Linked DNA regions of Planctomyces sp. SH-PL62. The main gene of each other region encodes a partner of the protein of the gene in region 2 in a complex. Links are inferred from orthologs where the notes say so. Each region holds a gene or a part of one and is shown on either strand. Other genes may lie near its edges. The genes, in order: tsaD and tsaE.

What was found.
Region 1: the proteins of tsaE (region 2) and tsaD are in contact, whole or in part, in a crystal structure (PDB 6N9A), measured with the Thermotoga maritima proteins. The link is inferred for Planctomyces sp. SH-PL62 from one-to-one orthologs. Residues at the interface, in WP_004082108.1 of Thermotoga maritima: Leu37, Gly38, Lys46, Lys57, Val59, Lys60, Ser61, Thr63, Phe64, Thr65, Leu66, Met67, Val69, Pro71, Tyr82, Arg83, Leu84, Asp86, Asp88, Phe89, Asp93, Ile128, Asp130, Glu131, Arg134; in WP_004082750.1 of Thermotoga maritima: Cys10, Asp11, Arg49, His50, Leu82, Gly84, Gly135, Gly136, Glu154, Thr155, Leu156, Asp157, Asp158, Ser159, Glu162, Asp165, Lys166, Arg169, Leu170, Tyr175, Lys213, Thr214, Leu217, Tyr218, Gln221, Arg222, Asn324.

What each region holds. Positions count from the first base shown.
Region 1 is NZ_CP011273.1:2,254,047-2,268,888, forward strand. The notes cover bases 5,128-8,126. They hold tsaD (tRNA (adenosine(37)-N6)-threonylcarbamoyltransferase complex transferase subunit TsaD), read right to left. Parts: upstream 7,157-8,126; coding sequence 6,098-7,156; downstream 5,128-6,097. Other genes in these bases: VT85_RS08650 (HAD-IA family hydrolase), read right to left, coding at 5,128-5,688; VT85_RS08655 (hypothetical protein), read left to right, coding at 5,888-6,073; VT85_RS08665 (S41 family peptidase), read right to left, coding at 7,153-8,126. Also shown: VT85_RS08630 (M56 family metallopeptidase), read right to left, coding at 1-1,780; VT85_RS08635 (BlaI/MecI/CopY family transcriptional regulator), read right to left, coding at 1,782-2,180; VT85_RS08640 (LpxI family protein), read right to left, coding at 2,592-3,521; lpxD (UDP-3-O-(3-hydroxymyristoyl)glucosamine N-acyltransferase), read right to left, coding at 3,574-4,701; more of VT85_RS08650, read right to left, coding at 4,975-5,127; more of VT85_RS08665, read right to left, coding at 8,127-8,643; VT85_RS08670 (thioredoxin domain-containing protein), read right to left, coding at 8,753-10,882; VT85_RS08675 (hypothetical protein), read right to left, coding at 10,959-11,186; VT85_RS08680 (hypothetical protein), read right to left, coding at 11,260-11,484; VT85_RS08685 (DUF362 domain-containing protein), read left to right, coding at 11,727-12,644; VT85_RS08690 (carbon storage regulator), read right to left, coding at 12,670-12,864; VT85_RS08695 (metallophosphoesterase family protein), read right to left, coding at 13,091-14,011; cyaB (class IV adenylate cyclase), read left to right, coding at 14,284-14,842.
Region 2 is NZ_CP011273.1:5,376,552-5,391,394, forward strand. What follows is about bases 1-3,000. They hold tsaE (tRNA (adenosine(37)-N6)-threonylcarbamoyltransferase complex ATPase subunit type 1 TsaE), read right to left. Parts: upstream 1,744-3,000; coding sequence 1,258-1,743; downstream 1-1,257. Other genes in these bases: mutS (DNA mismatch repair protein MutS), read left to right, coding at 1-872; VT85_RS20855 (hypothetical protein), read left to right, coding at 879-1,223; VT85_RS20865 (thiamine-phosphate kinase), read right to left, coding at 1,740-2,699. Also shown: carbon storage regulator CsrA, read right to left, coding at 3,942-4,142; VT85_RS20880 (hypothetical protein), read left to right, coding at 4,490-6,916; argC (N-acetyl-gamma-glutamyl-phosphate reductase), read left to right, coding at 6,958-7,983; VT85_RS20890 (hypothetical protein), read right to left, coding at 8,015-9,268; VT85_RS20895 (ankyrin repeat domain-containing protein), read right to left, coding at 9,320-9,829; VT85_RS26985 (DUF1493 family protein), read right to left, coding at 9,942-10,295; VT85_RS20900 (zinc-dependent alcohol dehydrogenase family protein), read right to left, coding at 10,423-11,427; VT85_RS20905 (hypothetical protein), read right to left, coding at 11,424-11,828; VT85_RS20910 (HPF/RaiA family ribosome-associated protein), read right to left, coding at 11,945-12,298; VT85_RS20915 (30S ribosomal protein S1), read right to left, coding at 12,426-13,880; VT85_RS20920 (hypothetical protein), read right to left, coding at 14,059-14,529; VT85_RS20925 (deoxyribonuclease IV), read left to right, coding at 14,705-14,843. UniProt on the Escherichia coli protein: Required for the formation of a threonylcarbamoyl group on adenosine at position 37 (t(6)A37) in tRNAs that read codons beginning with adenine.

The DNA.
Region 1 (14,842 bases), 3.1 Mb from region 2 along the record:
CCGCCTTCAGACGAAAGGCCCCGAGGTCCCCGCGCTTTCCCTCGGCGAGCACGTGCATCTCCGGGGCGAAGGCTTTCGGCAGAATCCAGAAGACGCCGTCGCCGGGGGTGGTGATCGGCAGGTGGAACGTCCCGTCGGCGGCCGTCTTCGTCCGGGCGAACGAGCCGTACTCGAACTGATCGCGGCCGACCTTGTCGGTTCGCGAGTAGGCCAGCACCTCGACCCCCTCCGCGGGCGCCCCCTCGGGCGTCTCGACCTTCCCGGTGATCGGCTTCGCCGGGCGAAGCTCGACGGACTCGAAGAAGGGGCGTTCGCCGAGCCTCTCGTTCTTCCGGATCATGGACAGGGAGTAGCCGAACCCGGCCCTGGTGGCGTAGTCGGGATGTTCGACGTCCAGTTCGATGTAGAGCAGGCGCTCGGCCGACTGCTCCGGGGGGATCGTGAAGGCGTACGTCCCGTCGGCGGCGGTGGTGTGGCGGGTCTCCTGCACGACCCGGTTCTCGCCGTCCCGATAGATCGAGCGCCGGACGACGACCGTGGCGCCGGCGATCGGCTTGCCGTCGTCCTTGTCCTTGACGATCCCCTTGTAGCTCAGCGTCTCGCCGGCCGGTTTGGGAGCTTCGGGCGGCTTCGCGGCGTCCTGCGCGGCCTTCGGCTCCTCGGGGGCGGGGGCGGCGGCGTCGAGGCGGAAGCCCGACGCGGCGAGGACGACGGCGGCGGCGACGGCGGCGGCGGCCAGGCTCCAGCCCGCCCGACAGCGCGGCTCCAGCGGTTCGCGGTCTTGCACGAGCATGACGACTCTCCGATACAGGTTCGATCGACGGTCGCCGATCCCCTGGGCGGGCCGCGAGGGCTCGGCCCCGTGGGTCCGCGCGAGATGGACGAGGAACGCGGCGTAGTCTTCGGCCGTCCCCGCCGACGCGGCGCGGGCGTCGGCGAGGTAGTCCTGGCAGAGCCGAAGCTGGCGCCTCAGCCACCAGAACAGGGGTTGATAGAACAGGACCAGGCCCGCCAGGCAGGCGAGGTTCCAGCTCCAGGCGTCGCGCCTCGCGACGTGGGACCACTCGTGCGCGAGGGCGTACCGCAAGGCCCGGCCCTCCGCGTCGTCGCACAGCGAGTCGGGGAGCAGGATCACCGGCCGGAGCCAGGTGTAGGTGAAGGGGAGGGCGATGCGATCGCTCATCAGGAGCCGGACCCGATCCCCTTCCGGCCCCGCGCATTCGAGGAACGCCTTGCGAACCGCGAGCGACGCCGGACGCGCTCGCCGCGCGATCCGCCAGAGAGCGACCTGACCGACCAACCACCAGGCCCCCAGCCCGAACGCCACGGCGCCGTAAACCCCCGCCGCGATCGTCGCGAACGGGGGGACGAAGCCCCGGCGCGCAACCGACGGACCCGCCGAAGCCGACCCTGGAGCGACATGGGGCGCCGCGAACGTCGCCGTCGCGGGCTTCGCGCGCCCGAAGTCGCCCAGGGCTGGCTCCGGCGCCCCCGCGACCGTCGCGCCGAATCGGTTCGCCACGGCCGGGGCGTCGTCCTCGCGCCCGCCCGGCTCGGAAGCGGCCCGCGACGGCAGGAGCCCGATGGACCATCGGGGGACGATCGGCAGGGCGGCCAGGAGGGGGAGGAACGCCGCGCCGAGAATCGTCAGGACCACGAGCCGGGCGCGACGCACCGGCTGGGCGCAGAGCCGGGCCGCCAGGCTCCCCAGGGCCAGGACGACCAGCCCGCCGGCCGCCGCGTTCGCCAACCGGCTCAGGTCGAGGATCTCTCCATCCATCTCAACCCCCCTTCGATCCGGGTTCCCCTTCCGCCGCCTTGCGCTTCCTCGCCGCCGCGATCAGCCGCTCCAACTCGCGAAGCTCCGACTCGCTCGCATCCTTCACCTGCAACAGGCTGAGGACGACCTGATCCAGCGCCCCGTCGAACGTCCGGTGCAGCAACCGCGAGGTCACCCGATCGCGCGAGTACGTCGGCTCATAGACGAACGTCCGCCCGTCGGCCCGATGCCGCACCAGCCCCTTCGTCTCCATGATCCGCAAGAGCGTCTGGATCGTGTTGAACGCCAGCTCGCCGTCGGGACACATCCTCTGATGCACCTCCCGAACGCTCCCGGAGCCCAGCTCCCAGAGCGCCTTCAGCACATCCAACTCCCTCGGACTCGGGTCCGTCTCCGACATCGAACACCTCCCGGCACCTGACTTATTAAGTTAGGTGAACGATACGTGCCGACGACGGGTCGGTCAAGAGCTTCACCTAAGAATCCAGGTGACTTTTGGAAGGGTGCCGACGCCAGGCCTTGTCCCCGCGAGGGGGGAAAGGCAGGCTCGCGGAGGCGGATCAGGGGACGCGAACGGGGTCGGGGACGTTGCAGATCCCGGACGCCGCTTCACGATTCGCGTCTGTGCGCCACCGTCCTGGTAGGGGCCAGCGGTTAGGCGGAAGGGCTCGGGAGGGGAAAGGAAGATATGAAAAACGGCCGAACGAACCCAATCCGCGGCTCCGAATTTGAGCTGTAAAGCTCGATCGAAAAGCCACTTGCGGCCGATGGGTTCGTTCGCGAGGGGGGCCGAGCGATGCCAATTCGGGGGTCAGGCGGTGAAGCCGTCGCGGACGGCGATGATGGCGATGCCGTAGCGATCGGCGAGGGCCACGACGTCGGGCTGGTCGACGACGATGGTGCGATCGGCCTCGATCGCCAGGACGCGGGCACCGGCCTTGCGGAGGTTCTCAATGGTGACTAGGCCGACGGTGGGGACGTCGAACCGCATGTCCTGCTGGGGCTTGGCGACCTTCACCAGGGTCCAGCCGCCGGCCCGGCAGAGCTGTCCGGCGCGCTCGATGCAGCGGTCGGTCCCCTCGATGGCCTCGATGGCCAGGGTCGCCTTCTCCTTGACCGCGACCGACTGGCCGACGTCCAGGCGGCCCATCTCCTTGGCCATCACCCAGCCGAACTGGATGTCCTCGCGTTCGGCGGGGGAGGGGACGCGGCGGGTCAGCAGCCCTTCCTTGACGAGCAGTTCGGGGGCGTAGTCGAGGGCCGAGGCGAAGGTCATATCATCCCTTTCGAATTCGGCGATGACGGAGAGGAGCAGGGAGTCGTCGCGGTTGTCGGCCCGGTTGCGGCGGTGCCACCACTGGACGGTCCGCAGGTCCGGGCAGAGGTGGAGCCAGCGCATGGGGGTGTAGATCACGTTCTTGGTGACCTTGCCCGCCATGACGATCTCGCGGGCTCCGCGGCGGCGGAAGGTGCGGATCATCCGGCCCATCTTGGCGACGCCGACGACGTCGAAGGTGTCGCAGAGGTCGCGCAGCTCGTCGGAGGCCTCGTACTGGATGCCCACGCAGGCGACGGCGAAGCCCTGGCGGCGGGCGGCCTCGGCGAAGAGGATCGGGAACCGGCCGCTGCCGGCCAGGAGCCCGATCACCGGGGCCTCGGTGGGCTTGCGGCTCGGGGTCCGGCGGATGCGGCCGAGGCCCAATCCCAGGCCGCGACGGGTCGTTTCCTGGAGCAACGGCACGTCCTGTCTCCCTGATTCGGATTCGTCCGGGGTCCCCGGGGAGGAAGCGGCGTCAGAAGCCGGTCGGGTCGCCTTCGGCCGCCTCGTCGACGTCGCCGAAGCCGCCGACGGTCCCGTCGTGGTGCGGCTTCATCGGCAGGAGCGCCGAGACGGCCTCGATCTGGGCGGTCAGCTCGCGGAGCTGCTTGTGCATGTCCGGAAGCCGGGCGATCATCTGGAACAGCCGGCGTTGCTCGCGGACGGGGATGGCCGGGGAGCCGAGGACCTGCTGGCCGCTGGGGATGTTGCGGTGGACGCCCGACTGGGCGCCGACCACCACGCCGTCGCCGATGGTCGTCTTGTCCTTGATCCCGGCCTGCCCGGCCATGACGACGTAGTCGCCGGTCTTGCAGCTCCCGGCGATGCCGACCTGGGCGCAGAGCAGGTTGTGGCGGCCGATCTGGTTGTTGTGGCCGATCATGACCAGGTTGTCGATCTTGGTCCCCTCGCCGATCCGGGTGGCCTCGAAGGTCGCCCGGTCGATCGTGCAGTTGGCGCCGATCTCGACGTCGGAGGCGACCTCGAGCCGGCCGGTGTGCGGGACCTTCACGTGCCGGCCGTCGACCTGGCGATAGCCGAAGCCGTCGGCCCCGAGGACGGTCCCGGAGTGGACCTCGACCCGGTCTTCCAGCACGACGTCGGGATAGAGCACGACGTTGGGGTGGATGACGCAGTCGCGGCCGATCCGCGCCCGGTCGCCGATCACGGCCCCGGGGTGGATCGTCGAGCCCTCGCCGACCACCGCCTGGTCGCCGATGTAGGCGAACGGGTAGATGGCGACCTCGGGGCCGACCTCGGCCGTGGGGGCCACCCACGCCTGGGGATGGACGCCGACCCAGCGGGCCTTGCTCTCGCCGCGGAGGTGGGTGCGGACCGCGATGAACGCGGCGATGGGGTCGTCGACTTCGATCACGGCCAGGTGTTCCTTCACCGGAGGCCGCTTGGCCCGGAAATGGGGGCCGACGATCGCGGCCGAGGCCGGCGACGTGCGCAGCAGCTTGGCGTAGCGCTCGTTCTCGATGAACGTGATATCGCCGGGGCCCGCCTCGTCCACGGTCCTCGCCGAGCGGATGGGGACGTTGCCGTCGCCCACGAGGCGTCCGCAGACCAAGGCCGCGAGTTGTTCGACCGTTGCGACCACTGGCGATTCCTTTCTTCCCTGAAAGGAGCAGACCAGGACCCTTGGCGACGAATCAGGAGGTCGAGCTTCCGTCCAGTCCGGTCTCTGGAAATCCATTTCCCTGGGACCCGCGATCCGATCCGTCGTCGGCCTTCCTGGCCGTGCGGGAATCTAATCCAACTCGGCCAAGCCGGCAAGCCGAGTCGGGGCCCGCCCTGGGGGCGAGAGGGCCGCCGTCTCCGGGGTTCCTCTCGCCGCTCCTAATCGTCAATCGTCCGGGGAGCCCGCCGAACTTCAGACTTCCGCCGCACGAAGGGCCGCCACGGCCGTTAATTCGGCGACGCTGGGGAGCCCGCCGGAATCGCCGTCGCGGCTCAGGAAGAGCGCCGCGAGCCCCGCCCGATGCGCCCCCTGGATGTCGTTCTCCAGGTCGTCCCCCACCGAGAGGACCCGATCCGCGGGGAGCCCCAGACGCCCGCAGACGGCCTCGAAGAACGCCGCATGCGGCTTCCGGTAGCCGACTTCCGACGACACCACGATGACCTCCACGGCGTCGGCCAACTCCGGCAGCCCGGCGACTACCTTGTGCAGCCGGCTGTCGAAATTCGAGCCGATGCAGACCTTCATCCCGGCCTCCCGGATCGCCTCGACCGCCGGGGCCGCGTCGGGAAAGGCCCGCCAGGATTCCGGCCGGCCGAAATGATCCCAGAGTTCGTCGAACGCCCGGACGGGATCGGGGACTTCGGGAAGCACCAGGGCCACGATTTCGCGCCAGCGACGACGCTCCACCTGTTCGTCGGTGGAGAGAAAGCCAGCTTCGCCCTCGACCAGATCGCTCCGGAACGCGGCCTTGAACCGCCCCCGGACCTCCTCAACGTCGAGACGGACCCCTTGCCGGGCGGCGGCCTGGGTGTAGGCGACGGCCACGGAAGGAGTCGGCTCGATTAAAGTCCCGACGGCGTCCAGGACGATACCCTGGATACGTTCCCATTTCAGTTGGTTGTTCATGACGTCCGTTGGCTGGCATCGTGGATTCGTCCGAAGGTCGTCAAGGCTTAGCGATCCGCCTCAATCGCCCCTCACCATGACCGGCCCGCCAATCTGGGCAAGCCGCGTCAACATTGTCGGGCGAAAATCGCGGCAAGCAAGTCGTTTCCCGATCCGAGTCGGCTGCTCCTCGTTTCCTTCACCCTCGGAGGCCGCGCCCATGCGTTCGCTCCACCACGGCCCGAACTCGTTCCGCCAGGGGCCGCACGTCCAGGCCCGGGAACTCCCCCCCGGCCAGGTGCAGGCGCTCGACCGCCGGCGCACGCTCGACCAGCAGCAGCGGGCCTATCAAGGCATGCACGTGAAGCCCGGGACCGCCGACCCGGGACGCCGGCCCCCGTCCTGATGCGGTCGGGACGGGCCGGGTGGATCAGGACGGTCGCGGCGGTTTGGGACGGACGAGGCCGGCGGCGACGTCCACGTCGAGCTCGGCGGTCTGTCCGGCGGCCAGCTTGAGCAGGGCCACCCCGGCCATCGCCGCGTTGTCGGTGCAGAGCGAGAGGGGGGGAATGAAGGTCTCGACCCCCATCCGCTCCATCGCCGCGCCCAGTTTCTCGCGAAAGCGACCGTTCGCGGCCACGCCGCCCCCGACGCCCAGCCGCCTCATGCCGGTCTGTTCCAGGGCCTGTCGGGCCTTGGCGACCAGGACGTCGACCACGGCTTCCTGGAAGCTGGCGGCGAGATCGGCCGTCATCTCGGGCGTCGGCTCGACGGCCCCGCGCTCCTGGTTCGGCCCCCGGAGGGCGTACAGGACGGCCGTCTTGAGCCCCGAGAAGCTGAACGCCAGCCGGGGGTCGCGGAGGAACGACCGGGGGAAGGCGAACGCCCTGGCGTTCCCGGCCTTCGCCGCGCGCTCGATCTCCGGCCCGCCGGGATAACCCAGGCCGAGCAGGCTGGCGACCTTGTCGAACGCCTCGCCGGCCGCGTCGTCGATCGTCCCCCCCAGCAGCTCGCAATCGAGCGGGCCCCGGCAGGAGTAGAGGCTCGTGTGGCCCCCGGAGACCACCAGCCCGACGCACGGGTAGACCTCGAGGTCGGGATGGGCGAGCTGGCAGGCGTAGAGGTGCCCTTCCAGGTGGTCGACGGCGATGAGTGGGACGTCGAGCGCCAGGGCCAGGGCCTTCGCGGCCGTCAGGCCGACGACCAGCGAGCCGACCAGGCCGGGGCGGGTCGCCACGGCCACCGCGCCGACGTCCTTCAGGCCGACGCCCGCCCGCTTGAGGGCCTCGTCGATCATCGGCACGATCTGGACGACGTGGGCGCGCGACGCGATCTCAGGCACGACCCCGCCGAACGGCTGGTGCAGCCCGATCTGGGAGGAGACCACGCTCGACAGGATTCGCGGGACGACGAAGCCCGGGGTGGCCGGCCCTTCCAGGACCGCCGCCCCGGTCTCGTCGCAAGTCGTCTCAATCGCCAGCAGGATCACGCGGCCTTCTTCTCCTCGGCCGCCGGGGGGGCCGGGGCGTCGATCTTGCCCTTCAGGACTTCCAGGGCCTTGTCGAGCACCTTGTCGACGAAGGGGGGGACGGCGTCCGGATTCGGGGCGTCCTTGGGGGGCTCGGGCTTGGTCGGGTCGACGGGGGGCTTCTCCTCCTTCGGCACGTCCTTGCTCTGGGCCTTCTCCTGGTTCTCCTGGGCCTTCGCCGCGTCGGACTGGGGCTCCACCGGCTTCTTGGCGGCGTTGAGCTTGGCCAGGGCGGGGAGGTCGCGGGCGCGGCGGGCGAGGAACCAGTCGCGGTATTCGGTGGGCGTGAGCTTCACTTCCATGTCCGGGTCGGGCGAGACGCCCCACTTGTCGGTGGTCTTGGCGTCTCGGAAGCGATGGATGTTCTCGCCGGAGGGCCGGTGGTAGCTGGCGACGGTCAGCTTGAGCACGCTGTTGCCGTCCTCAAGCTCCATGATGTTCTGGACCGAGCCCTTGCCGTAGCTGCGGTGGCCCACCACCACGGCCCGCTTGTGGTCCTGGAGCGCGGCCGAGACGATCTCGGACGCCGAGGCCGAGTTCTGGTTCACCAGGACGACCATCGGCAGCTCCTCGTAAGGGCTGTCGTGCTGGGCCACGTACGACTTGGGGATGGTGTTCCGCCCCTTGGTGCTGACGATGTCCCCTTTGTCCAGGAACAGGTCCGACACCTCGACCGCCGCGCTGAGGAGGCCGCCTGGGTTGTCGCGGAGGTCCAGCACCAGGCCTTTGACCCCCTGGTCCTTGAGCGTCTCCAGCGCCTTGCGGACTTCGTCGCCGGTCGACTGGATGAAGCTGGAGATCCGGATGTAGCCGATCTTCTTGTCGGGATCGAGCATGTAATCCCAGTCGCCGTTCTTCTCGCGGCGCTCGCCCAGGACGCTGGGGACCTCGATGATCGCGCGGGTGAGCTTGATGGCCGTGGGCTGCTCCGCCCCGTCGTGCAGGACGTTCAGCTCGACGTCGGTGCCGGGGAGGCCGGTCAGGGTCTCGACCGCTTTGTCCGAGCTCATCCCCTCGGTCGAGTGGCCGTCGATCTCCAGGATCAGGTCGCCCGCCAGCACGCCGGCCTCGTAAGCCGGGGTGCCGACCATCGGCGCGATGACCCGCAGCCGCCCGGTCTCGCGGTCGATCCCCACCTGGATGCCCAGGCCGCCGAACTTGCCCTCGATCTGCTTGCGGAACTGCTGCCATTCGCCCATGTTGATGTAGGACGAATGCTGGTCCAGGTTCTGGAGCATCCCCTCCAGGGCGCTTTCCAGCAGCTCCTTGCGATTCACCGGCCGGACGTAGTTGGCCTCGACCTTCTCGACGGCGTCGACGAACAGCCCGTAAAGCTCCAGCATCTCATCCTTGGGCTTGGCCCCCTGGGTCGTCCCGGCCACCCAGCAGAGGGGGCTCAGGACCGCCGCGACAGCCAGGGCCAGATAGATCCGTCTCCGTCTCGACATCGGCGAGCCTCCCAAATTACGGCTTCCACCCCGCCCGACCGGCCCGCGATCATCAACGGCCGGCGCTCCTGCATTCAAGTGTAGTCGACGTCCGATCCGACCGGCAAGCTCAGCCGGAATTCGCCTCCGCCAGCGCGGCGACGATGGCCGCCGCCCCGACCACCGGCGCGCGACAGGTCCGGTTCTCGCAGTCGTAGAGGGTGACCTCCTCGTCGAGGGCCGGGCGGTCCTGGAGGAGCGTGACGAGGGGGGCGAGGGCGTCGCGGTCTTCGGCCAGGCTGGGGGCGACGACGGCGGGGGGGAGGAACCGCGCGAAGGCGGCGTCGACCGCGGCGTCGAAGTCGCGGCGGCCGGGGCCCGGCCCGGCGATGATCGCCAGCTCCCGCACCGGGGCGAGCGCGAAATCCAGGGCGATCAGGCTCTGGCCCCCGGCCGAGGGCGCCGATTCGATCACCGGCGCGGCGGCCTGGAGCGCCTGGCGGCCGATCCGGTCGAAGTCGTCGCGGCCGGTCAGGGCGGCCAGGCGGAGCAGGGCGGTCGCCGCCATGCCGTTGCCCGCGGGGGTCGCGTCGTCGAACAGGTCTTTCTGGCGGGTGATCAGGGTCTCGTGATTCTTGCCGGTGAAGAAGAAGCCGCCGTGTTGCTCGTCGAGGAACTCGGCGATCATCACCCCGGCCAGCTCCACGGCCGAGGTGATCCAGCGCGGGGTTCCCGTGGCCTCGTAAAGCCGCGTCAGGCCGTCGATCAGGCACGCGTAGTCGTCGAGATAGGCGTCGAGCTTGGCGACGCCGTCCTTGTAAGTGTGCAGCAGCCGGCCGTCGGCGGTTCGGAGCCGGTCGAGCAGGAAACCCGAGGCGCGCTCGGCGGCCTCCAGGAAGCGGGGCTCGGCCAGGGCCCGGCCCGCCTGCGCCAGCGCCGCGATCGCCAGGCCGTTCCACGAGACGAGCACCTTCGTATCCTTGGCCGGCGGCACGCGGCGATCGCGCGCGGCCAGGAGGGTGGCCCGCGACTCGGCCAGCTCGATCTCCAACTCGTCCAGGTCCCGGCCGAGCGCCCGGGCGGCCTCCTCGACGGGGCGCGGCAGGTTGATGATGGCCTTCCGATCCCAGTTGCCCATGGACGAGACGTCGTACACCAGCGCGAACGTCCGGCCTTTTTCCTGGCCGAGGATCTCCAGGACCTGGGCCAGCGACCAGACGTAGAACTTGCCTTCCTCGCCCTCGCTGTCGGCGTCCTCGGTCGAGTAGAACGGCCCGTCGGGGTCGGTCATCCGGTCCAGGACGTATCCCAGGGTCTCGCGCGCCGTGCGGGCGAACGCGGGCTTGCGGGTCGCCTGGAAAGCCTCCACGTACGCCGAGGCGAGCAGGGCGTTGTCGTAGAGCATCTTCTCGAAGTGGGGGACGAGCCAGCGCTCGTCGGTCGAATAGCGGGCGAAGCCGCCGCCGAGGTGGTCGTAGATCCCCCCTCGCGCCATCTTGTCGAGCGTGAAGGTCGCGGCCTGGAGCGCCGCGGCGTCGCCGGTGCGGGCGAAGTGGCGGAGCAGGACGCGGAGCCCCATCGGGTGCGGGAACTTGGGCGCCTGGCCGAAGCCGCCGTGCTCGGCGTCGAAGCTCCGGAGCAGGGCCTTCGCGGCCCGGTCGAGCAGGATCGTCGAGGGGGGCGAGGAACTCCCCCCCTTGCGGCCCACGTCGGCCGCGTTCCGCAGGTGTTCGGTCATCTCGGCGGCCGACTGGCGGATCTCGTCGCGGCGCTCGGTCCAGGCGCGATGGACGCTCAGCAGGACGCGGGGGAACCCCGCCATGCCACGCGAGTCGGTCGGGGGGAAGTAGGTCCCGCCGTAGAACGGCTCCAGGTCCGGGGTCAGGAAGACCGACATCGGCCAGCCCCCCTGGCCGGTCATCGCCTGCACCGCGTTCATGTAGATCTGGTCGAGGTCGGGCCGCTCCTCGCGGTCGACCTTGATGTTCACGAAGTGGGCGTTCATGATCCGGGCGATGTCCGGATTCTCGAAGCTCTCCCGCTCCATGACGTGGCACCAGTGGCACGCGGAGTAGCCGATCGACAGGAAGATCGGCCGGCCTTCCGAGCGGGCCAACGCGAGCGCCTCCGGCCCCCAGGGGTGCCATTCCACCGGGTTGCGCGCGTGCTGCAACAGGTAGGGGCTGGTCTCCCCCGCCAGGCGATTGGTGGGAGGTTCGGACGTTCCGGCGCGATCGGGGCTTGCGTGTGATGACGACATGACGGGATTCTAGGCCGAGACGCGGCGCGAGGTCAACGACCCGGCCGCGCCCCCGGCGTCGCGGTCGTCGCCGGCCTCAGATTTCGTTGGCGAGCGAGTAGACCCCGCCCCCCTCGCGCTTGAGCTTCCCCTCGGCGGCAAGCTCCTCCCAGATCCCGGCGGGATGGCCGGCGGGGGGCGTGACGCCGCCGATGTGCGAGGTCTTGCTGCCGGGGCTGAGGCCCGAATGGTCGTCGAGGCGGGCGAGCTTGAGCCGCTTCTTGAACGCCTTGTACGCGCGCTTGCGCTCTTCTTCGGTCGCCATGATCGAACTCCCGGACGAGTCGGTCGGACGGACGGACAAAGGGAGAGGGACCCGCCGCGACGGGGTTGTCGGGTCAGACCGCGTCGGCGAGACGTCGGCTGACGACGTCGAGCAGGCGGCCGACTTCCTCGGTCTGGAAATGGCCGTTGAATCGGACGCGGAACGTCGTCTCGTCCGGCTCGGCGTGGTTGTCGACGGCGTCGTGGGAGTGGATGACGACGCCCTTGAAGGAGCGGCGGCGGAGGAGCTCGTCGAGAAGGTCCTCGGTCGCGTGCAGCTCCAGCTCACGATTGGTCATTCTCGGCCTCGGTGAGAATGGAGGAGTCCTGCCGACGCCCCGCGACCGCGCCGTTGCGGTGACGCATCTGGGTCGGCGGCTCCGAAGTCTATTCTAGCCGCCCCCCTCGCGGCGGGGAAGGTCAACGGCGAGAGCCGGCACCGCATGGGCCTCGGCCGGTTCCAGGGCCTCGGCACGCCGGCTGCATCAAGGTCGGCCGGATCACGGCCCGCCTGGGCCCGAGGGAAACGAGGACCGAACCGATGGTGCATCCCGACGAAGACCTGACAGTGGCGATCGCGGATCGGCCGGGCGACCCCGACGAGGGGATCGCCGAGGCGCTCGGCCACCTGAACCTGGACGACTTTCGCGACAAGGTCGTCTGCATCAAGCCCAACGACACCACGGCCGACGCCGACGACAAGACGGCCTGCACCCAGGCCGACACCCTCCGCGCCGCGATCCGGTACGTCAAGACGCTGCGACCGAAGTCGATCGTCGTCTCCGGCGGATCGGGGGCGAAGCAGACGCCCGAGGTCTTCAAGATCCTGGGCTACGACGAGGTGATCGCGGCCGAAGGGGTGGAATTCTTCGACCACAACCAACCGCCGTTCGTGGCGGTGGACCTCGCCTACGGTCCCCAGCGGAAGATCGTGGTGAACCCCCGAGTCCTGGAATATGAGCGGGTGGTCTCGCTGGCGCAGCTCAAGGTCCACCGGACGGCCACGGTGACGCTGGCGATCAAGAACATCGCCATGAGCTACCCTTGCGCGGAATTCTACGGCTACCCCCGCGTGAAGCAGGAGCGGCACCCGCACAACATCCTCAAGGACAAGCAGGCGTTCCTGGTCGGAATGGCGTTGCGGTTCCCGATCCACTTGGCGATCGTCTCCGGCCACCCGGCGATGATCGGCACGGGGCCGATCGGCGGCAAGGCGGTGGAGACGGGCCTGGTGATCGCCGGCCGCAACGCGGTGGCCGTGGACTCCGTGGGCGCCTTCCTGCTGGGCTTCGAGACCAACGGCGTCCAGCATCTCCGCCAGGCGGTCGAGGTCGGCCTGGGCGAGACCTACATGTCGCCCGACCGCGACGGCGGCGAGGGACGATTGAGGATCAAGGGGCTCCCCGTGAAGGAGGCCGTCAAGCTCTTCCGCACGGCGGCCTACGGCGAGGCGTTCTGACGGACGCGCCCGCCCGGCTGCGTCCTTACGACGAGAGCGACGACAGGGCGACGTCGCGATAGGTCCGAATCCGAGACCGAACTTCCCCCCGCTCGATGGGCGTGTCCTCCGGATATTCGATGGCCAACCGCACCCGGTCGCCCCGAATCTCCACGACCGTGACGACGATGTCGTCGCCGATCATGACGCCTTCGCCCTCTTCTCTGGGGATGATGATCACGATTCACCTCGTTGTAAGCCCTGGGGGTCCATGCCGCCCGCCGCCCGAGGGGCCTGCGGGCTGCGACGACGATCCCGATTGTAGCGAGGCGCCTCCCCCCGTCAATCGCGCACTCGACCGTGCGTCGAAGCGTCCTGGAGCCAATCGTCTTGCGCGTCGACGCAGGGGGATTTTCCGGTTGCGCAGGGAGGGACTCCCGCTCAGCTCCCGCGCCGCGGCGGCCGCGTCAGGCCCCGCGCCAGGCCAGTTCGATGCGCTCGCCGTGCTTCGAGCGGTCGCCGTCGACGCAGCGCAGCTCCAGCGTGGCCCCCTGGCCGTCGCGATGCGGCTCCAACCGGCACCAGCCCAGCGGCTGGGGATCGTTGAAGTGGTAGGCGACGGCCGGCAGGTTGACGAGGTGCAGGCCGTCGTCCTCGGCCCGCCGCCAGGTGTGCGTGTGGCCGAACACCAGGGCCTTCACCTGCTTGCGGGGCCGGAGGATCTCCAGGAGGGGCTTGGCGTCGGTCAGGGCCCCGGGCACGTCGTCGAGGTGGTGATGGAACAAAACCAGGGTCGGCGCGTCGGGCGCCTCGTCGAGCGTCTTCGTCAGCCAGGCGCGCTGGGAATCGCCCAGCAGGCCGGGCACCTGGTCGACCTGATCCAACGTGTCGAGCATCGCCAGCCTCACGCCGGCGGCCTCCACGACGCCGACGCAGCGGTCCTCGACCGGGCCGACCGCCGCCCCCAGGGCCGCGAACGACTCCAGGAAGTTGCGCCGGTCGTCGTGGTTCCCCAGCGTCAGGTGGACGGGGATTCCGCGCTCGCGCAGCGGCTCGACGAGCGTCAGGAACTGGCGGTAGTCTTCCGCGCGGCCGTTCTTCAGGGCGAGATCGCCGAGGACCAGGGCCGCGGCCGGCGGTCGGGGCTGCGCGAGGATGTCGGCCACCGCCGCGCGGAGGTTGCCGCTCAGGTGGAACTTCTCGCGCACCACCATGTCCGGGTCGCTCTTGATGTGGGTGTCGGCCAGCAGCGCCACGTAATCGGCCGCGTCCTCCTCGCGACCGGCCGCGACGGCCGACCGCGCGCCGGGCCAGGCCAGCGCGGCGCCGCCGGCGGCCAGCACGTTCAGGAATCCGCGACGCGTCGTCGGCGGGAGGTGGATCGGCATCGAACTCCATCCTTTTCGATCGGGGAAAGGCTGTTGTCACCGGGACGGCCGGGGATAGCATCTCATACGAACGACGACCGGAACGCCTTGGGGCGTTGGAGACGTCCCGCCGGCGCGTCGCCGAGGAAGCCGGCGTGCTTCGATCGGGTCGAAACGGCGCCGCCGGGCGTCCTCATGGTAGTCTATCGCAATGGAGCCCTCGACGACGGCGTCTCCGACGTCGCTGCGTCCACCTGATCGGTCGTCGAGGCCGAACACCGGAAGACCGCACCATGAGCTTCGAAGTCGAGCTGAAGTATCGCGACGTCGACCACGATCGGCTGACCCGGGCGCTGAAGTCGCTCGGCGCGGAGGAGATCGGCAGCGTCGACCAGGAGGACTCCTACCTGAACCACCCGTCGCGGGACTTCGCCGAGACCCGTGAGGCGTTCCGCATCCGTCGCGTCGGCGACGACAATCGGGTCACCTTCAAGGGGCCCAGGGAAGCCGGGCCGACCAAGACCCGCGAGGAGATCGAGATCCCGTTCGCGAGCGGCCCCGAGCGTTACGAGGAGCTGAGCCGACTGTACGACCGCCTGGGATTCCGGCGCGTGGCGGTCGTCCGCAAGCGGCGGACGACGTTCCGACTCCGGTTCGAGGACCACGATTTGGAGATCGCCCTCGACCGCGCCGAGGGGCTCGGCGACTTCGCCGAGGTGGAGGCCGTCGCCCAGGGCCGCGAGGATCTCCCGCGGGCGCAGCAGGCCGTCCTGGACCTGGCCGCGAAACTGGACCTGCTGGCGGTCGAGCCCCGCTCCTACCTTCGCATGTACCTGGAGGAACGTTCGCGGG
Region 2 (14,843 bases):
TCTTCGAGGTCGAGGCCGGACGCCACCCCGTGCTGGACGCCCTCCTCCCGCGCGGCGAGTTCGTCCCCAACGACACGAAGCTCGGCCCCGATTGGGGCGACCTGCTCCTCATCACCGGCCCGAACATGGCGGGCAAGAGCACGTACATCCGCCAGGTCGCCCTCATGGCGATCCTCGCCCAGATCGGCAGCTTCGTGCCGGCGCGCCGGGCTCGGATCGGCGTGGTCGACCGGCTGTTCGCGCGGGTGGGGGCCACCGACGAGCTGTCGCGCGGACAGAGCACGTTCATGGTCGAGATGACCGAGACGGCCAACATCCTCAACAACGCGACGAAGCAAAGCCTCGTCATCCTCGACGAGATCGGCCGCGGCACCAGCACGTTCGACGGCGTTTCGCTCGCCTGGGCGATCACCGAGCACCTGCACGACGCCGTCGGCTGCCGGGCGCTCTTCGCCACCCACTATCACGAGCTGGTCGAGCTGGAAAAGACCAAACCGCGGCTCCGCAACGCCAACGTGGCGGTCGGCGAGAGCCAGGGGGAGATCGTCTTCCTCCACCGGATCGCCCCCGGCGGCGCCGACCAGAGCTACGGCATCCACGTCGCGAGGCTGGCGGGGGTCCCCTCCCCCGTCCTCGACCGCGCCCGGGAGATCCTCGCCTTCCTGGAGAAGCAGCACGGGCCCGACCCGGGGCTGCCGGAGCCCGAAGGCCCGATCCGCCGCAAGGTGAAGTCCGGCCGGGGCCTCCAGGGGAGCCTCTTCGCCGCGCTCCCCGACCCCCTCCTGACCGAACTTCGACGCCTGGACATCGACGCCGTCCCGCCCGAGCAGGCCGTCGCGCTGCTCCGGCGGCTCCGCGAACTGGCGGACTGACCCCTCATGAGCCAAGAGCCCCCCGACCCGACCGATCGTCGCGACGCCCCCCGGCCCGGTCCGCGACCGACGTCGAGCCGACTCCGCCTCGACGCCGAGCCCCTGGATGTCCAGCTCGCCCGCCGTCGCGCCGTCTGCTGGGTCCTCACCGCCGTCACTACGGCGATCGCCGCCGCGTTCCTCGCCCTCTTCGCGGCCTTCGACCGCCCCGACCTGGGACTGGCCCTCGCCGCCCTGCTCTGGCTCCCCATCGTGGGAGGCTCCTGGTGGGATTTCTCCCGGCTCGCCCGCGAGGCGAGGACCCTTGAAGAACACCTCGCCGACGGTGCGGGAAGCTCGACCGACGGATGACGCAAGCGAAGCACGGCCGGTCGATTTCGAGATCCTAGGCCCGCGCCAGGATCATCGCGAGGCGGTCGCGGACGTCGGCGGGGGCGGTGAATCGGATCGTCCGCCGGGTCTCGTCGACGGGCTCGATCGCGACCCGCCAGGCGTCGGGGGGGAGCGATTCGGGGACGCGGTCGGCCCACTCGACGAGGCAGACGCCGCCGGCGGTCCAGTAGTCGGAGGCGCCCAGGTCCTCGAACGCCGCCGGCGACGGGAGCCGGTAGGCGTCGAAGTGATAGATCGGCATCACGCCTTCATATTCATGGATGAGCACGAACGTGGGGCTGGCGATCGCCGCGGGGTCGACGTCGAGGGCCTCGGCGATCGCGCGGCTGAGGCGCGTCTTCCCCGCGCCGAGCGGGCCGACCAGGCCGACGACGACGTCGGGCGCGACGACCTCGGCGAGCGCCCGGCCGAGCGCGACGGTCTCCGACTCGCCTTCCACTTCGATCCGCAAGGCGTTCTCGAGGCGCTGGACGTTCATCGCGGCGACGGCCCCTTCATGTGGTCGAAGCCCCTCGCCTCGATCGGGGTCGTGCGGCCGTCGGTTCCTCGGAGGAGCAGGCCGGGCGACTCGACGATCACGCCGATGCGGTGGAGCCGGACCCCGTCGGGGGGTGTCGCGGAGAGCGCGTCGGCCGCGTCGGGCGGGGCGGTGAAGCAGAGTTCGAAATCCTCGCCGTCGTTCAGGGCGTGGACGATCGGCGAGACGCCGTCGGCGAGAGAATGAGCGTGGGCGTCGGCGTGGATCGGCACGACCGAGGCGTCGAGCACCGCTCCCAGGCCACCGCTCTCCTCCAGGATGTGGCCGAGGTCGGACGACAGGCCGTCGGAGAGGTCGATCATCGCGTGCAAGGGGACGGCGTCCGCCAGCGCGAGGGCCTCGACCACCCGGGGCTCGGGACGGAGGTGGCGGCCCCGGAAAAAGCTGCCGCCGAGCGGGCCGGTGACGAAGATCGCGTCGCCGACCTTCGCGTCGGAGCGTTTCCGCACGCCATGTTCGGTCGCGGTCCCCATGAGCGTCACCGAGATGACGAGCGGGCCGTCCCAGGCGTTGGTGTCGCCGCCGATCAGCGAGACGCCGAAGCGGTCGGCCATGCGTCGCATCCCTTCGTGCAGGCCCTTCGCCACCTCGACCGCCGCGCCTCGGGGAAGGGCGACCGCGACGACCGCGAACCGGGGGACGCCCGCCATCGCGGCGACGTCCGACAGGTTCACGCCCATCGCCTTGCGACCCACGGCCTCGGGGCCGTCTTCCGCCAGCCGGAAGTGGCGGCCGTCCATGAGCATGTCCGCCGTGACCAGGACCTGCGCGCCCTGGAAGTCGACCACCGCGCAGTCGTCGCCGATGCCGAGCGCGAGGCCGTCGACCCCGCCCGCCGCCCGACGTCGGATCCATTCAATGAGGCCGAATTCGCCCATGCCGCTTTCTTCATTCATGGGGGACACCCCCTTGCGACCCGTTGCGGACCCCGGCGAGGAAGCCGCGCACCGCCTGTTCGGCGGCCTGGGCGAGCAGTTCCGGGGCCCGGGCCAGGGCGTCTTCGAGCGACATCGGGCCCCGAGTGATCGGGAAGTAGGCGTCGATCCCGCGACCCAGGCAGGCTTCGGCCCCCTCGCCGATCGAGCCCACCAGGGCGAAGGTCGGGACTCCGAGCGAGCGGGCGAGCCGGGCGACGCCCACGGCGGTCTTGCCGAAGGCGCTCTGGGCGTCGAGCGAACCCTCGCCCGTCAGGCAGAGGTCGGCGCCCTGGAGCTTGTCGGCCAGGCCGACGGCCGCTGTCACGAGGTCGATCCCACGCTCCAGGCGGCCCCCCGCGAACGCGACGAGACCGCCGCCGAGGCCCCCCGCGGCCCCGCGCCGGGAATCTCGGCGACGGCCGCGCCAAGGTCGCGCTCGATGATCCGGGCCAGTCGGTCCAGGTTGCGGTCGAGCTCCTCGACCATGTCGGGCGTCGCCCCCTTCTGCGGGCCGTAGACGGCCGAGGCGCCAGTGGGGCCGCAGAGCGGATTGGTGACGTCGCAGGCCACGGACACCTCGACCCCCTTCAGGGCGGTCCCCGCGTCGGGAGGCGTGATGCGATCGAGGGCCCTGAGCGCGCCGCCGCCGGGCGCGAGGTCGCGGCCCTGGGCGTCGAGCAATCGGAACCCGAGCGCCTGCGCCATCCCCGCGCCGCCGTCGTTGGTCGCGCTGCCGCCGATGCCGACGATCAGGCGTCCGACGCCCAGATCCGCGGCGGCCAGCATCAGCTCGCCGACGCCCCGCGTGGTGGTTCGTCGAGGGTCGCGGCGATCCCTGGGGACCAGCGCCAGGCCGGCTGCGGCGGCCATCTCCACGACGGCCGTGCGACCGTCGCCGAGCAGGCCGAATCGCGCGGGGACGGGCGACCCGAGGGGGCCCGTGACGCGAGCTTCGTGGTAGGAACCGCCGGTGGCCGCGACCAGCGCCTCCACGACCCCTTCGCCGCCGTCGGCCATGGGGACGGCGAGGATCTCGGCCGTCGGCTCCGCCGCACGAACTCCCCGCGCGAGGGCCTTGGCCGCTTCGGGAGCCGTCAGGCTCCCCTTGAACTTGTCGGGGGCGATTACGATCCGCATCGGTTTCCACCTGGACCTGGAACGAGGGCCGGACCTCCGGCCCTCGTCAGGTCGTCCAGTGTGGGCGCGCCGGGGATGGGGTCGTCAAGCGCTCACCGCCTCCAGAAGCCGATCGGCCTCCTCGGCGGAGGCGAGCTCGAAGCAGATTTCCTGGCGCTTGATCGAGACGCTCATGGGGGCCTCGATGCCGATGCGGACCTGGTGGCCGTCGATCTTCGCGACGACGATGCGGATGTCCGAACCGATGTGGATCGCCTCGCCCAACTTCCTGCTCAGGACCAGCATGATTCTTCCTCCTTGTTCGATCGAGTCGATTATCGGTCATCTCGGCGGTGGGCCGAGCGTCACTCCTGGACGGTTTGGCCTTCGATTGCCGGTTATAGAGAGCAGCTCCCATGCCAAGACGATGCGAAGACCGGCGAGGTTCGCTCCAGGAACCGATATCGGCCGAGAAAAGGCCGCGAGCCGCCGTCGGAGGCCGCGCGGGCGGTGACGGTCAAGCCGGATTCCTGTAAGATCGCCCGAGAATTTGCAAAAGTTACCTGCAGCGAAAGGCCGACGGAGTGGACGAGGCCGTGTCATCGGGGAAGTCGAGTGCGCCCGCGCGGGTCCATACCCCCCGAGGTGCGATCGTGGCGAGCCTGGCGCTGGTCCTGGCGCTTCTCGTCTGGCTCCTGCCGTTCAGTTTGGGAACCGCAATGCCCATCGGCGGCGACGTCACCCAGTTTTTCCTGGGTTTGATGAGCGTCCTGGCCGATTCGCTGGCCGATCGCCGCCTTCCCGTCTGGAACGACCTGTGGGGATATGGCTTCCCGGGCGTCGGCGAGAGCCAGATGGGCGTCTTCTATCCGCCGCACCTCCTCCTTTATGGGCTGCTGGCCGTGGAGCGTGCGTACGTCGCGAGCCTGGTGCTGCACACCATATGGGGGGGACTGGGGGCGTTCTGGTGCGCGCGGACGTTCGGCGTCGGGCGACCGGGATCGGCGGTTTCGGGCTTCGCGTTCGCGGCGTCGGGCTTCTTCGTGATCCACATGCCGCACCCATGGGGCTACACGACGGGGTCGTGGCTCCCCTGGGCGTGGGGCCTGGCGTGGTCGTTGTTGAGCCATGCCGGTCCCGGTTCGGCCAGGCGACTGTTCTTTTTGAGCGTCGTGCTGGCGATGCAAGTCTTGCCCGGCCACTTCCAGATCGCCTTCATGACGCAGGCGACGATCGCGATCCTGGCCGTCTGGGCGATTGCGGAGGGGGTCGTTCGGCGAGAGGGCCCTGGTGCCTTTCGGCGCTCGGGGGTGGTGGTGCTGGGGCTGGCGGTCGTCCTGCCCCTGGGCGCAATGCAGGTCTGGCCGACGGCGAGGCTGGCGGGGATGGCCGCCGATCGTCGCGACTTCGAGTATCTCTCCGGGTTCGCCGCGACCCCGTTCCATCTGGTCAGCCTGGTCGCCCCCAACCTCTTCCACCGCTCGCCGCTCTGGCGTCCGCTGGTCTGGGACCCGTTCCACACGTCGCCGGAGGAATACCTGGCGTACGTCGGGATCGTCCCGCTGTTCCTGGCGGCGCTGGCGATCGTCCGTGAAGGCCGTCGCGACGCGGCGGTGCGGGGGCTGGCGGTTCTGGCGGCCGTCTCACTGTTCCTCAGCCTGGGGCCGTACGTCCCCGGCTTCCGGACGTTGATCGAGCTTCCCGGCTTCTCGTTCTTCCGGGCGCCCGCGCGTTGGGGGCTGCCGATGACGCTGGCCCTGGCGGTCCTGGCGGGCGTGGGGCTGGATCGGTGGCGATCGTGGGAGCGTCCTTCGCAAGGGCTCCTGGTCCTGACGGCGGTCGCCCTGCTCGGGATCACGACGACCCTGGGAATGATCGAGCTGGCGCTATGGTCGACGTCCCCCTCGGGAGGTCGGGGCGCGGCCGACCTGTTCGAGCGAGCGTTCCGGGCGAGGCCCTGGGAGGGCGACCCGGACTTCCGCAGCGTGGCGAGCCTGGCGCGACGGCCGACGGCGAACCTCGGCTCGTTCGAGGAGCGGCGGTACTCGATCTATCAAACCGAGCTTGTCGAGACGCTGGGGCTGCTGGCGGCGGTCGCGGCGGTGGCGGGGCTCTCGGCCGTCCCCCGCCTGCGAGGTCTCGCGCCCGCGGCGCTCGTCGTTCTGACGGGGGCCGACCTGATGCTGCTGGGCCGTCATCGACTGGTCGACGTCGGGCCGCTCCGGCCGCTGGCCGAGCAGAGCCCGGTCCTGGCGAGGCTGGCCGAGGAGCCGAGCGGGACGCGGACGATCGACCCCTTGCGGAACCTGCCGATGGCCGCCGGACTGGCGCCGGTGCAGGCGTATCGGACGCTCGACCTCCCGGCGCTCACGCCGCTCGCCGCCCTGGCGCGAGGCCCGCTCGACGGCGGGCCCGGAGGCGCCCAGGCCCTTCGCGCGATGCGCGCGACCGGCGCGGGGCTGCGGGTGCTCGACCCGACCGAGCCCGTCGTTCGGAGCCCGGACGAGTCGGTCGAGACGATCGCCGACCCGAACCTGGCGCGGTGGCTGTTCGGACGGGACTGGAACCCGGAGCGTCGTCCTTCGGCCGACGCCTTTCGGATCGTGCGGACCAGGGCCGACGCCCCCCGAGCCTGGTCGACGGGCTCGGACGTCCCGGAGGAGTCGAATGGCGACCCCAGGCCGGTCCTCGACGCGATCGACGCGGCGCGGCCGTTGAAGGCCGTCGCGCGGGCGCCGATCGAGTGGGAGATTTCGCTGGAAGGGGTCGAGCGTCCCGGCGCGGTGCTCGTCTCGGTGTTGTACGACCCGCAGTGGCGGGCGGTCGTCGTCGAGGAGGGCCGCCCGGGGGCGCCCGCGAACATCCGACCGGCGTTCCGGGTCGGTAAGGCGGGGGGCGGCTGGATGCGGGTGGCGGTCGATGGGCCGTCGGCGCCGGGGGCCGTCCTGCGTCTGACGTACGACGCGGCCGACGTCCGCCGGGGGCTCGGGGCGTCGGGAGCTTGCTGGGCGGCGTGGTGCTCGGCGATAATCTACGCCATGCGGCGGGAGCGTCGCGGCGCCTCGCTCGCGACGGGTTGAGGCGGGGCGAGACGAAGCCGGGACGGGAAGGGGATCGAGTCGTGGCGGAACCAGTCGGCGTGGCGGTGGTGGGGGCCTCGGGGTACGCGGCCCGCGAGTTGATCCAGATCCTCCTGAAGCATCCGGGCGTCCGGGTGACCGTGGCGACCTCGCGACAGGACGAGTCCCCGAGGCTCGACGCGATCCACCCCAGCCTGGCGAAGCGCATCGACCTGGCCTGCGAGCCCTTCGACGCCGACCGCGTGGCCGAGCGCGCGCAGTTCGCCTTCCTCGCCCTGCCCCACACCGCGAGCATGGCGGTCGTCCCGTCGCTCCGCGAGCGCGGGGTGAAGGTGATCGACCTCAGCGCCGACTACCGGCTGACCGACGCGCAAGTTTACGAGGATTGGTACGGCCACGCCCACACGGACGCCGATGGCCTGAAGTCGGCCGTCTACGGCCTGCCGGAGTTGTTCCGCAGCCAGATCCCGGCGGCGGACCTGATCGCCAACCCCGGCTGCTACACCTCGACGAGCATCCTCGCGCTGGCGCCGCTGGTGGCAGAGGGGCTGATCGAGCGGACGGGCGTGATCATCGACGCCAAGAGCGGCGTCTCAGGCGCGGGGCGGTCGCCCAAGCTGGGGACGCACTTCCCGGAGTGCAACGAGAGCTTCTCCGCGTACAACGTCGGCCGGCACCGCCACACGCCGGAGATCGACCAGATCCTCACCACGGCCGGCGGCGAGGGCGAGGCCGTCGAGGTCATCTTCACGCCCCACCTGGTGCCGATGGACCGGGGCATCTTCGCCACCATCTACGCCAGGCCGATCAAGCCGGCCGTCGAGCACGACCTGCTGGAACTCTACCGCTCGTTCTACGCCGACAGCCCGTTCGTCCGCGTCATCAACCACCTGCCGGCGACGAAGGATTCCGCCTTCACCAACTTCTGCGACATCACCGTCCGCGTGGTTCGGGGCCGGATCGTCGTCCTCGCCTGCCTCGACAACCTCATCAAGGGCGCGTCCGGAGTCGCCGTCCAGAACCTCAACCTGATGCTCGGCGCGCCCGAGACGACGGCCCTCTTCTGACGGAGGGCCGTCGGCGCGAAGGCGATTCCGGTCAGGGAAGGTCGGCGTCGAACTCGATCCGCTGCCCCGGCACGAGGCGGTCGGACTCGATGGTCAGCTTGGGGGTCTCGCCCCCGGCGTCGATCGCGAACGTCCGCGATTCCTTCGGCGGCAGGCCCCGGAGCGAGTCCTTCGCCCGGACCCCGTTCACGGCGGGGAACGCGTCGTGATAGATCGGCGCGATCCCCGTATTCTCGATCGTCACCTCGGCCCGGCTCGCCGAGGCCGCGAATCGGGAGACCCGGAATCGGTAGCCGCAGGCCATCCCCGCCTCTCGGATACGTTCCGGCTTCTGATGGCGCGGCTGGGCGTCGCCGATCATGAACGAGATGTGGAACTTCGCGGCGTGCCGGGAGAACTCCACGCCGTGCGGCCCCGTGGGCGAGAGCGCCTCGCGCTGGTCCTTCGGCTCGTAGAAGCTGAACTCCCCGCCCATCGGCGCGATCTTCCAGCGGTCCCGCCCCAGCCGATCCCAGTTCGGCTCGTTCACCTCGGCGTGGCGGGCGTGGTTGAAGGAGTCGTCGAACAGCCCGAACGGCAAGGCGAGGAGCTTCGGGTCGGAGGCGAACGGGGCGCGATCGGCGGCCGCGTCCACCGAGATCATCCAGGGCGTCCGATGGAACCTCGCGGCCATCCGCTCGGCGAACTCGCGCTGGAAGGCGAGCGAGGGGAACGTCTTGCCCATCTCCATCGGGCCGTCGTAGATGTGGTACTCGGCCCAGAGGCCGAAGCCCACCTCCAGGAAGGCCAGGCGGGGGTCGCGGTCGTACTTCTCGGCGAACCGATCCAGGAATTCCAGCAGGAACCGCCGAAGTTCCGGGTGCGACCAGTCGGGGAACGCGGTGCGCTTCTGCTCGCTGAGGGCCACGGTCTCGCGGTAGTCCGGGAGCAGCCGGACGGAGTCCGGGACGCCCGAGGGTTTGCCGACGTAGGTGTCATGCCAGCGGAGGATCGCCTGATGCTTGCGACCGGCGACCTCGTCCAGCAGCTTCTCGATCGGGGACCAGTCGTACTCCCCCTTCGCGTTCACCACCTCACGATAGGTGACGTAGCGGAATTCCAGCTGGATCGGCGCGGTCTCGACCGCCGCGTTGGTCGACCACAGGACGATCCCGGTCATCGGCTGGACGTCCTGGATCCGGGCGGTCAGGGGGATCGGCCGGAGGTCGTCCGCGAGCACGGCCGTCGCGGCCAGGCCCATCCCGAGCCAGAGGGTTCCCAGCGAGATTCGAGGGCGTATCTTCATGATTGACTCCGTGGCCTGGTTCGAAAGCCCGTCGAAGGATTACGTGAGAATCTAACGGGCCGTCGGCGCCGGCTCAACGAGTAAAGGAACGGTCCCGCTGCGCCGCAGGCGTCCAGAAGCGGGCTCGGCGTCGGCCGCCCGAGGCGAGGGTGCGTCGAACACAGAGAGACCGATCGCTTGCCCGGCGCGATTTCCTGGTTGCTCGATCGCGCCTGCTCGCCTCAGGATTTCCACGACCTCCTTGCTGCCCGTGTGCCGGGCGGCTTCCAGGGCGGAGGTCCCATCCTCCCAGGTCGCGTTCGGATCGGCTCCGGCGGCTAACAAGGATTTGATCCGTCCCACGTCCCCCTCGACCGCAGCGATGAACAGCCGTTCGTCAAGCCAGAAGGCCTGATAGAGATGACGAACGAAGAGCGCCGACAACCCCAAAAAAGCCAGGCAGGACGCGGGCACGATCCAGCGTCGGATCGAGGATCGGAAGAAATAGGCGGCGGCGAGAAGACTCGTGATCGTGAAGCCGACGGCCAGGAGAAACGTCAAAGCCGTGCTACTGATTCCCATGGGGACGGCCTCCGTCGGATCGGTGGTCGTGTTGTGCCAGGACGCGGCAACAAGCCGACAGAGGTTCGCCGGTTCTCAGCAGAGCACCTTTTCCTCTTGCTCGCCTCCCCCCTCAGAGACTCTCGGTCTCGCCGACGCGCCATTTCCCAGCGCGGGCGGAGTCGATCAGATCCAGCAGCCGAATGGGCACGTGCTTTTGAGGTCGCCACGACGTGAAGATCATCCACAGAAGGGTGCATCCCTCGGGGCTTGTGTGTCGTTCCCATCGAAACTCTGAGATGTCAACATTAAACCGTCGGCTGAAGTCGACGATGAACTCGCACACGTCATCACCATAGATCTTGCTTTCGCTAATAAGATCGCAGTTGATTTTTACGGCAGAATTTATCCACGGCATCTGTTCGCCTACGAACGCTCGAACGACTTCTTCAAGATCATCGCATTCTGAATTATTGGGATTGCTCATGTTCGTCGAAGGCAATTTTGCGTAACCGTTCTCGGGGCCTCGCGGACGTGCCGCCGCTTCCGCCGCAGACCTGAGAGACGCTGCGCGGACACCGCAGTATAGGATAGATGAGGAGTCGCCTGGAGGACTACGGACTGATGAGCCGGTCCATTTGGGATTCGTCGCCGAGGGCCGGGTCGGGGAACGTGAACATCGGTTTGGACGATCGGCCGGGCTCCTCGAAGGCCGCCAACGCCGCGCGCCAGTCGGCGAGGGGGAAGGGACGGACGTCGGGGATCGGGGCGAGGCGGAGGAGCGGCCAGAGGCGTTGGAACCAACCCCGCCAGGTCCCGGAGGGCACGGCTTCCAATCGGTCGCGAAGGTGAAACCGGTGCACGGTCGGGCCGGTCGCGATCGGCAGGAAGGGCTCGCCGGACAGCAGGCCGTAGGAGACCAGCGCGGCGTCGCGAGGCATCGCGGCGAGGAGGGTCTCGGCAAGCCGCCCCCCCACGGCGTCGAAGGAGACGTCGGCCTTCGCGGCGACGGCGGCGAGCGTCCGGTCGTCCTGGCGGACCGGCGACAGGCCGAGGGCGGCCAGGGCCTCGGCATGCACCGGCGAGCGATGAACGGCGAACACCTCCGCGGCCCCCGCGGCGACGGCCCAGGCGCCGAGCAGTCGCCCGCAGGTCGAGCCGGCGGCCGTCAGCAGTACGCGGCGGCCGGTGACGGGCCAGCCCTCCAGCATCAGCAGCGCGGCGAGCGGGTTGATGTAGGCCCGCGCCGCGAGCGAGTCGGGGACGTCGTCCGGGACGGGGATGATCGATTCGCGATCGGCCTGGACGAACTGCTGCCAGGTTCCCTCGCCTCGCAACGGCAGGACGCGACGGTTGAGGAGGGCGCGGTCGCCCGCCTCGACGACGATCCCGCAGCCCTCGTAGCCGGCGACCCGAGGCGGGACGACGCGATGCCGGTACGCCCCGGTGATCGGGATCAGGTCGGACGGGTTGATCGGCGCGGCGAGCATTCGGACCCGGACGCGGCAAGGCGTGAGCGGGGCGAGTTCGGCAGCCTCCAGGGCGAGCACGTCGCGGGGTGGGCCGAAGCGTCGATACCAGAGGGCCTGGTTGATCGGCCTGGACGCTGCGTCGCTCAAGCGATCCACGTCTCCGGACCTTCGACGACGATGAATTCCTCGACGTCCTTCCGCAGGACGAATCGCCCGCCGTCGCCCACCGTCTGCCAGCCCGCGCCAACGTCCACGATGTAGTCCGAGCCATCCTGGGACACGATGTTCAGTTCAAGCCCGCAGGGGACGAAGGGATCGAGCAACTGATCGAGCGGTGCCCCGGCGATGTCCTTCTCGGCGAGGAACTTCATGCATAGGAGTCTGTCCTTCTGGCCCGACAGCGTGGTGAGCATCGCGCGGAGGCCCGGCTCGGTGAGCCGTTCCACGAGGTCGGCGAGGTAGGCTAGGAGCTTCCGTTCGCGCTCCTGCGGGGGGCCGTAGTATTCGGTGAGGAGCCGTTCGTCCGGGTCGTCGAAGTTCGATTCCATGACAGGCTCCCACGTCGACGGGGAAAGCGAAACGGCCGGGACGCTTCAGGCTGTGGAGCCCGGCGTCCCGGCCGTTGGTGGAATCCGAGTGGACCGTCGGTCGAATCGGAGTCGGATCAGATCACCTGGTCGCCGCCGGCGGACGTCTGCGGTCCCTTCTGCATGTGGAGGCGGCCGATGGTGGATTCGATGATCCGGAAGATCTTCTCCGACGCGCCGTCGACCGATTCGTCGATCGTGGCGGCCTGGTGGCTGGCGACGAGCGGCTGATGGCCGGCGAGGCGGGCTTCGATCAAACAGCGCTTATCGTTGTCGGCGCCCTTGGGGCCGTTGACGTCGGCCAGGTGGACGTCGACGCGGGTGATCTGCTCGCCGTACCGTTGCAGGGTACTTACGAGACCCTGGGAGATCTCCTCGACGAGACGCTCGCTGCCCTGAATGTGATTGTCGGTGAGGACATGAATCTGCATCGTTCACCTCGCTGGCACTGCGTTCGAAGCGAAGGGCCTCGCGCGGCCCCGCCGCTGAGAATGGTACGTCATGGGGGGCCTTTTGCAAGAGACGCCCCCGTCGGCGCCCGGCTTTCTCTTATGCAAGTCACGAGCCGAGCTTCGGGAACAACGGGTCGCCGTCGCCGAGGCCACCCTTGAGGGGGATCTTCCGCTCGGGCTTGGGAACGGGCGGCGCGTCGTCGTCCTCGACGTCTTCTTCCTCCGCCTGATCCTTGGCGGCCAGGGGGAGGAGCGACAGGCTGATGCGCCGGGCGTCGGATTCGACCTTCAGGATTCGGACTTCGACTTCCTGCCCCGGCTGCACCACGTCGGCTATTCTACGAACCCGGGTGGGAGAAAGTTCGGAAACGTGGATCAGGCCCTCGACGCCCGGCTCCAGCTCGACGAAGGCGCCGAACTCCATGATCTTGGTGACCTTGCCGCGGATCGTCGCGCCCCGCGCGTAGTTGTCGTCGGCGTCGTCCCAGGGGTTCTTCTGGAGCTGCTTGAGGCCGAAGGTGAGCTTGCGAGTCTCGCGGTCGATCCGAAGGATCTGGACCTGCACCTTGTCGCCGGGGCGGATCAGGTCGTCGACCTTCTCGACGCGGATCCAGCTCATCTCGCCGATCGGCAGCAGGCCGTCGACTCCGCCCACGTCGACGAAGGCGCCGAAAGGCTTGACCGATCGGACGACGCCGTCGCGGATCTGGCCCTCTTCGAGGGTCTCCCAGGTCTTCTCGCGCAGCTCGGCGCGTTCCCGCTCCAGCAGGTCGCGGCGGGAGACGACCAGGTTCTTCTCGCGCTGGTCGGCCTCGGTGACGACCGCCTTGACCTTCTGGTTGATGTAGTCGGAGGCGTCCTCGACGCGGTTGAGGTCGATCTGGCTGATGGGCATGAAGCCCCGGATGCCGTCGACGTCGACCTCGACGCCCCCCTTGACGGCCTTGGTGATCTTGGCCTCGACGATGACCCCTTCGCGGAGGTTGCTCCAGTCGGCCTCGATGGCCGCCCCCTTGAGACGGAGGTGGACGATCCCCTCGGAGCGGTCGAAGTGGTCGAACTGGACCTCGATCTCGGAGCCGGCGGCGGGGAACTCTCCCTCGAACTGGTCGAGCGGGACGACTCCCTCGCTCTTGCCGCCGAGGTCGATGAACAGGCTCCGGCCCCGGACGCCGATCACCCGCCCCTTGCGCAAGCCCTGCTGGGACTCCTGGCCGCGGCCCTTGCTGTCGGCCGGGAGCCGTTGCTCGCGGGTGCGACGGGCCGGGGCGACGTCGAACGCGTGGGGGTCGAAGCCGCTGAGAGCCGCTTCGAGCTCGGCCTCCAGCTCGTCATCCCACTGCTTCTTGAGCGGCAGCTCGGCGGCCGCCTGGGACGACGCGCCGCCCAGGGCGGCGTCCATCGCCCGGTCGATGGCCGCGTCGGGCGACGAGGCCGAGGCGGAAGCCGCACCGGGCGACGAGGCCGGGGCCGATGCCGAGGAGCGCCGCGGTCCGGAGGGAGGGGGGGCGGGCTGGGAGGGCGTTCCGGGGGCGTTGGGGGCGTTCGGTTCGTCGGGCATGGGATCAGGTCCGTCTTCCAGACTGGTTCATGACAGGGATCGAGGCCGGTCGCGGCGGAATCCGCGCGTCCTCGCGGGCTCGCCCGGATCCAGACTATCCGTTACGGCGGATCGAGCCAAGGCGTCCCCCCTCGGGGCGACCGGCGGCGCGGCCGTGACGGGGGGGCGTGGGAGGGCCTCAGTCGTAGTGGCGAGGCTCGGGATGGGCGGCGGCGACGGGCTCATAGCGACGGTTCCGCCCCACCGCCTCGTCGGGCCGGACCTGATCCAGCCGCTTCCCTTCGGCCCCCCACCCGCCCTTGTGGAACTCGAAGACCGCCGTCGCGTGGCGACGCGCCTGGGGGGGCTCATACGGCTCGGGTTCGAAATGCACGCAGACCAGGGCGAGGAACCGCCGAGTCTGGCGGTCTCGGGCCCAGACGATCTCGTCGTGCCACTGGGCGTCTTCCCAGCGGACGCCTTCCTCGCGGTCGAGCCGTCCCAGGCTGGCGACGAAATCCGCCTCCAGATGCTCGCGACGGCGTCGGAACGTCTCGCGCGCCCGATCGACGTGGAGGTCCTCGAAGAAGAGGCGCAGCGGGCGGTGCAGGATGCACCATCCGGCGAAGACGCAGACGGGAAGGACGCCGGCCCCGATCAGCCATCCCATTGGTAGAACCCTCGCCCCTCGCCTCTGGACAGGTCGGCTGGATAGCGCATTGTAGGAGCGCCCCGGCCCGGACCGCAAGTGACGGCCCGCGCGGAACGTCTCGGTTTCGTCCATTTTTCTCCCGAACCGGATCTCTCAGATGCCTCGAACAAGCTCGACGACCCGCCGGAAAGCCGTGCCTCCGTTGAAATTGGGGGCGCACATGTCGATCGCCGGCGGCTACGACCGGGCCGTCCGCGCCGCGCACGCGTTCGGCTTCGAGACGGTCCAGCTTTTCACCAAGAACAACAACCAGTGGAACGCCCCGCCGATCA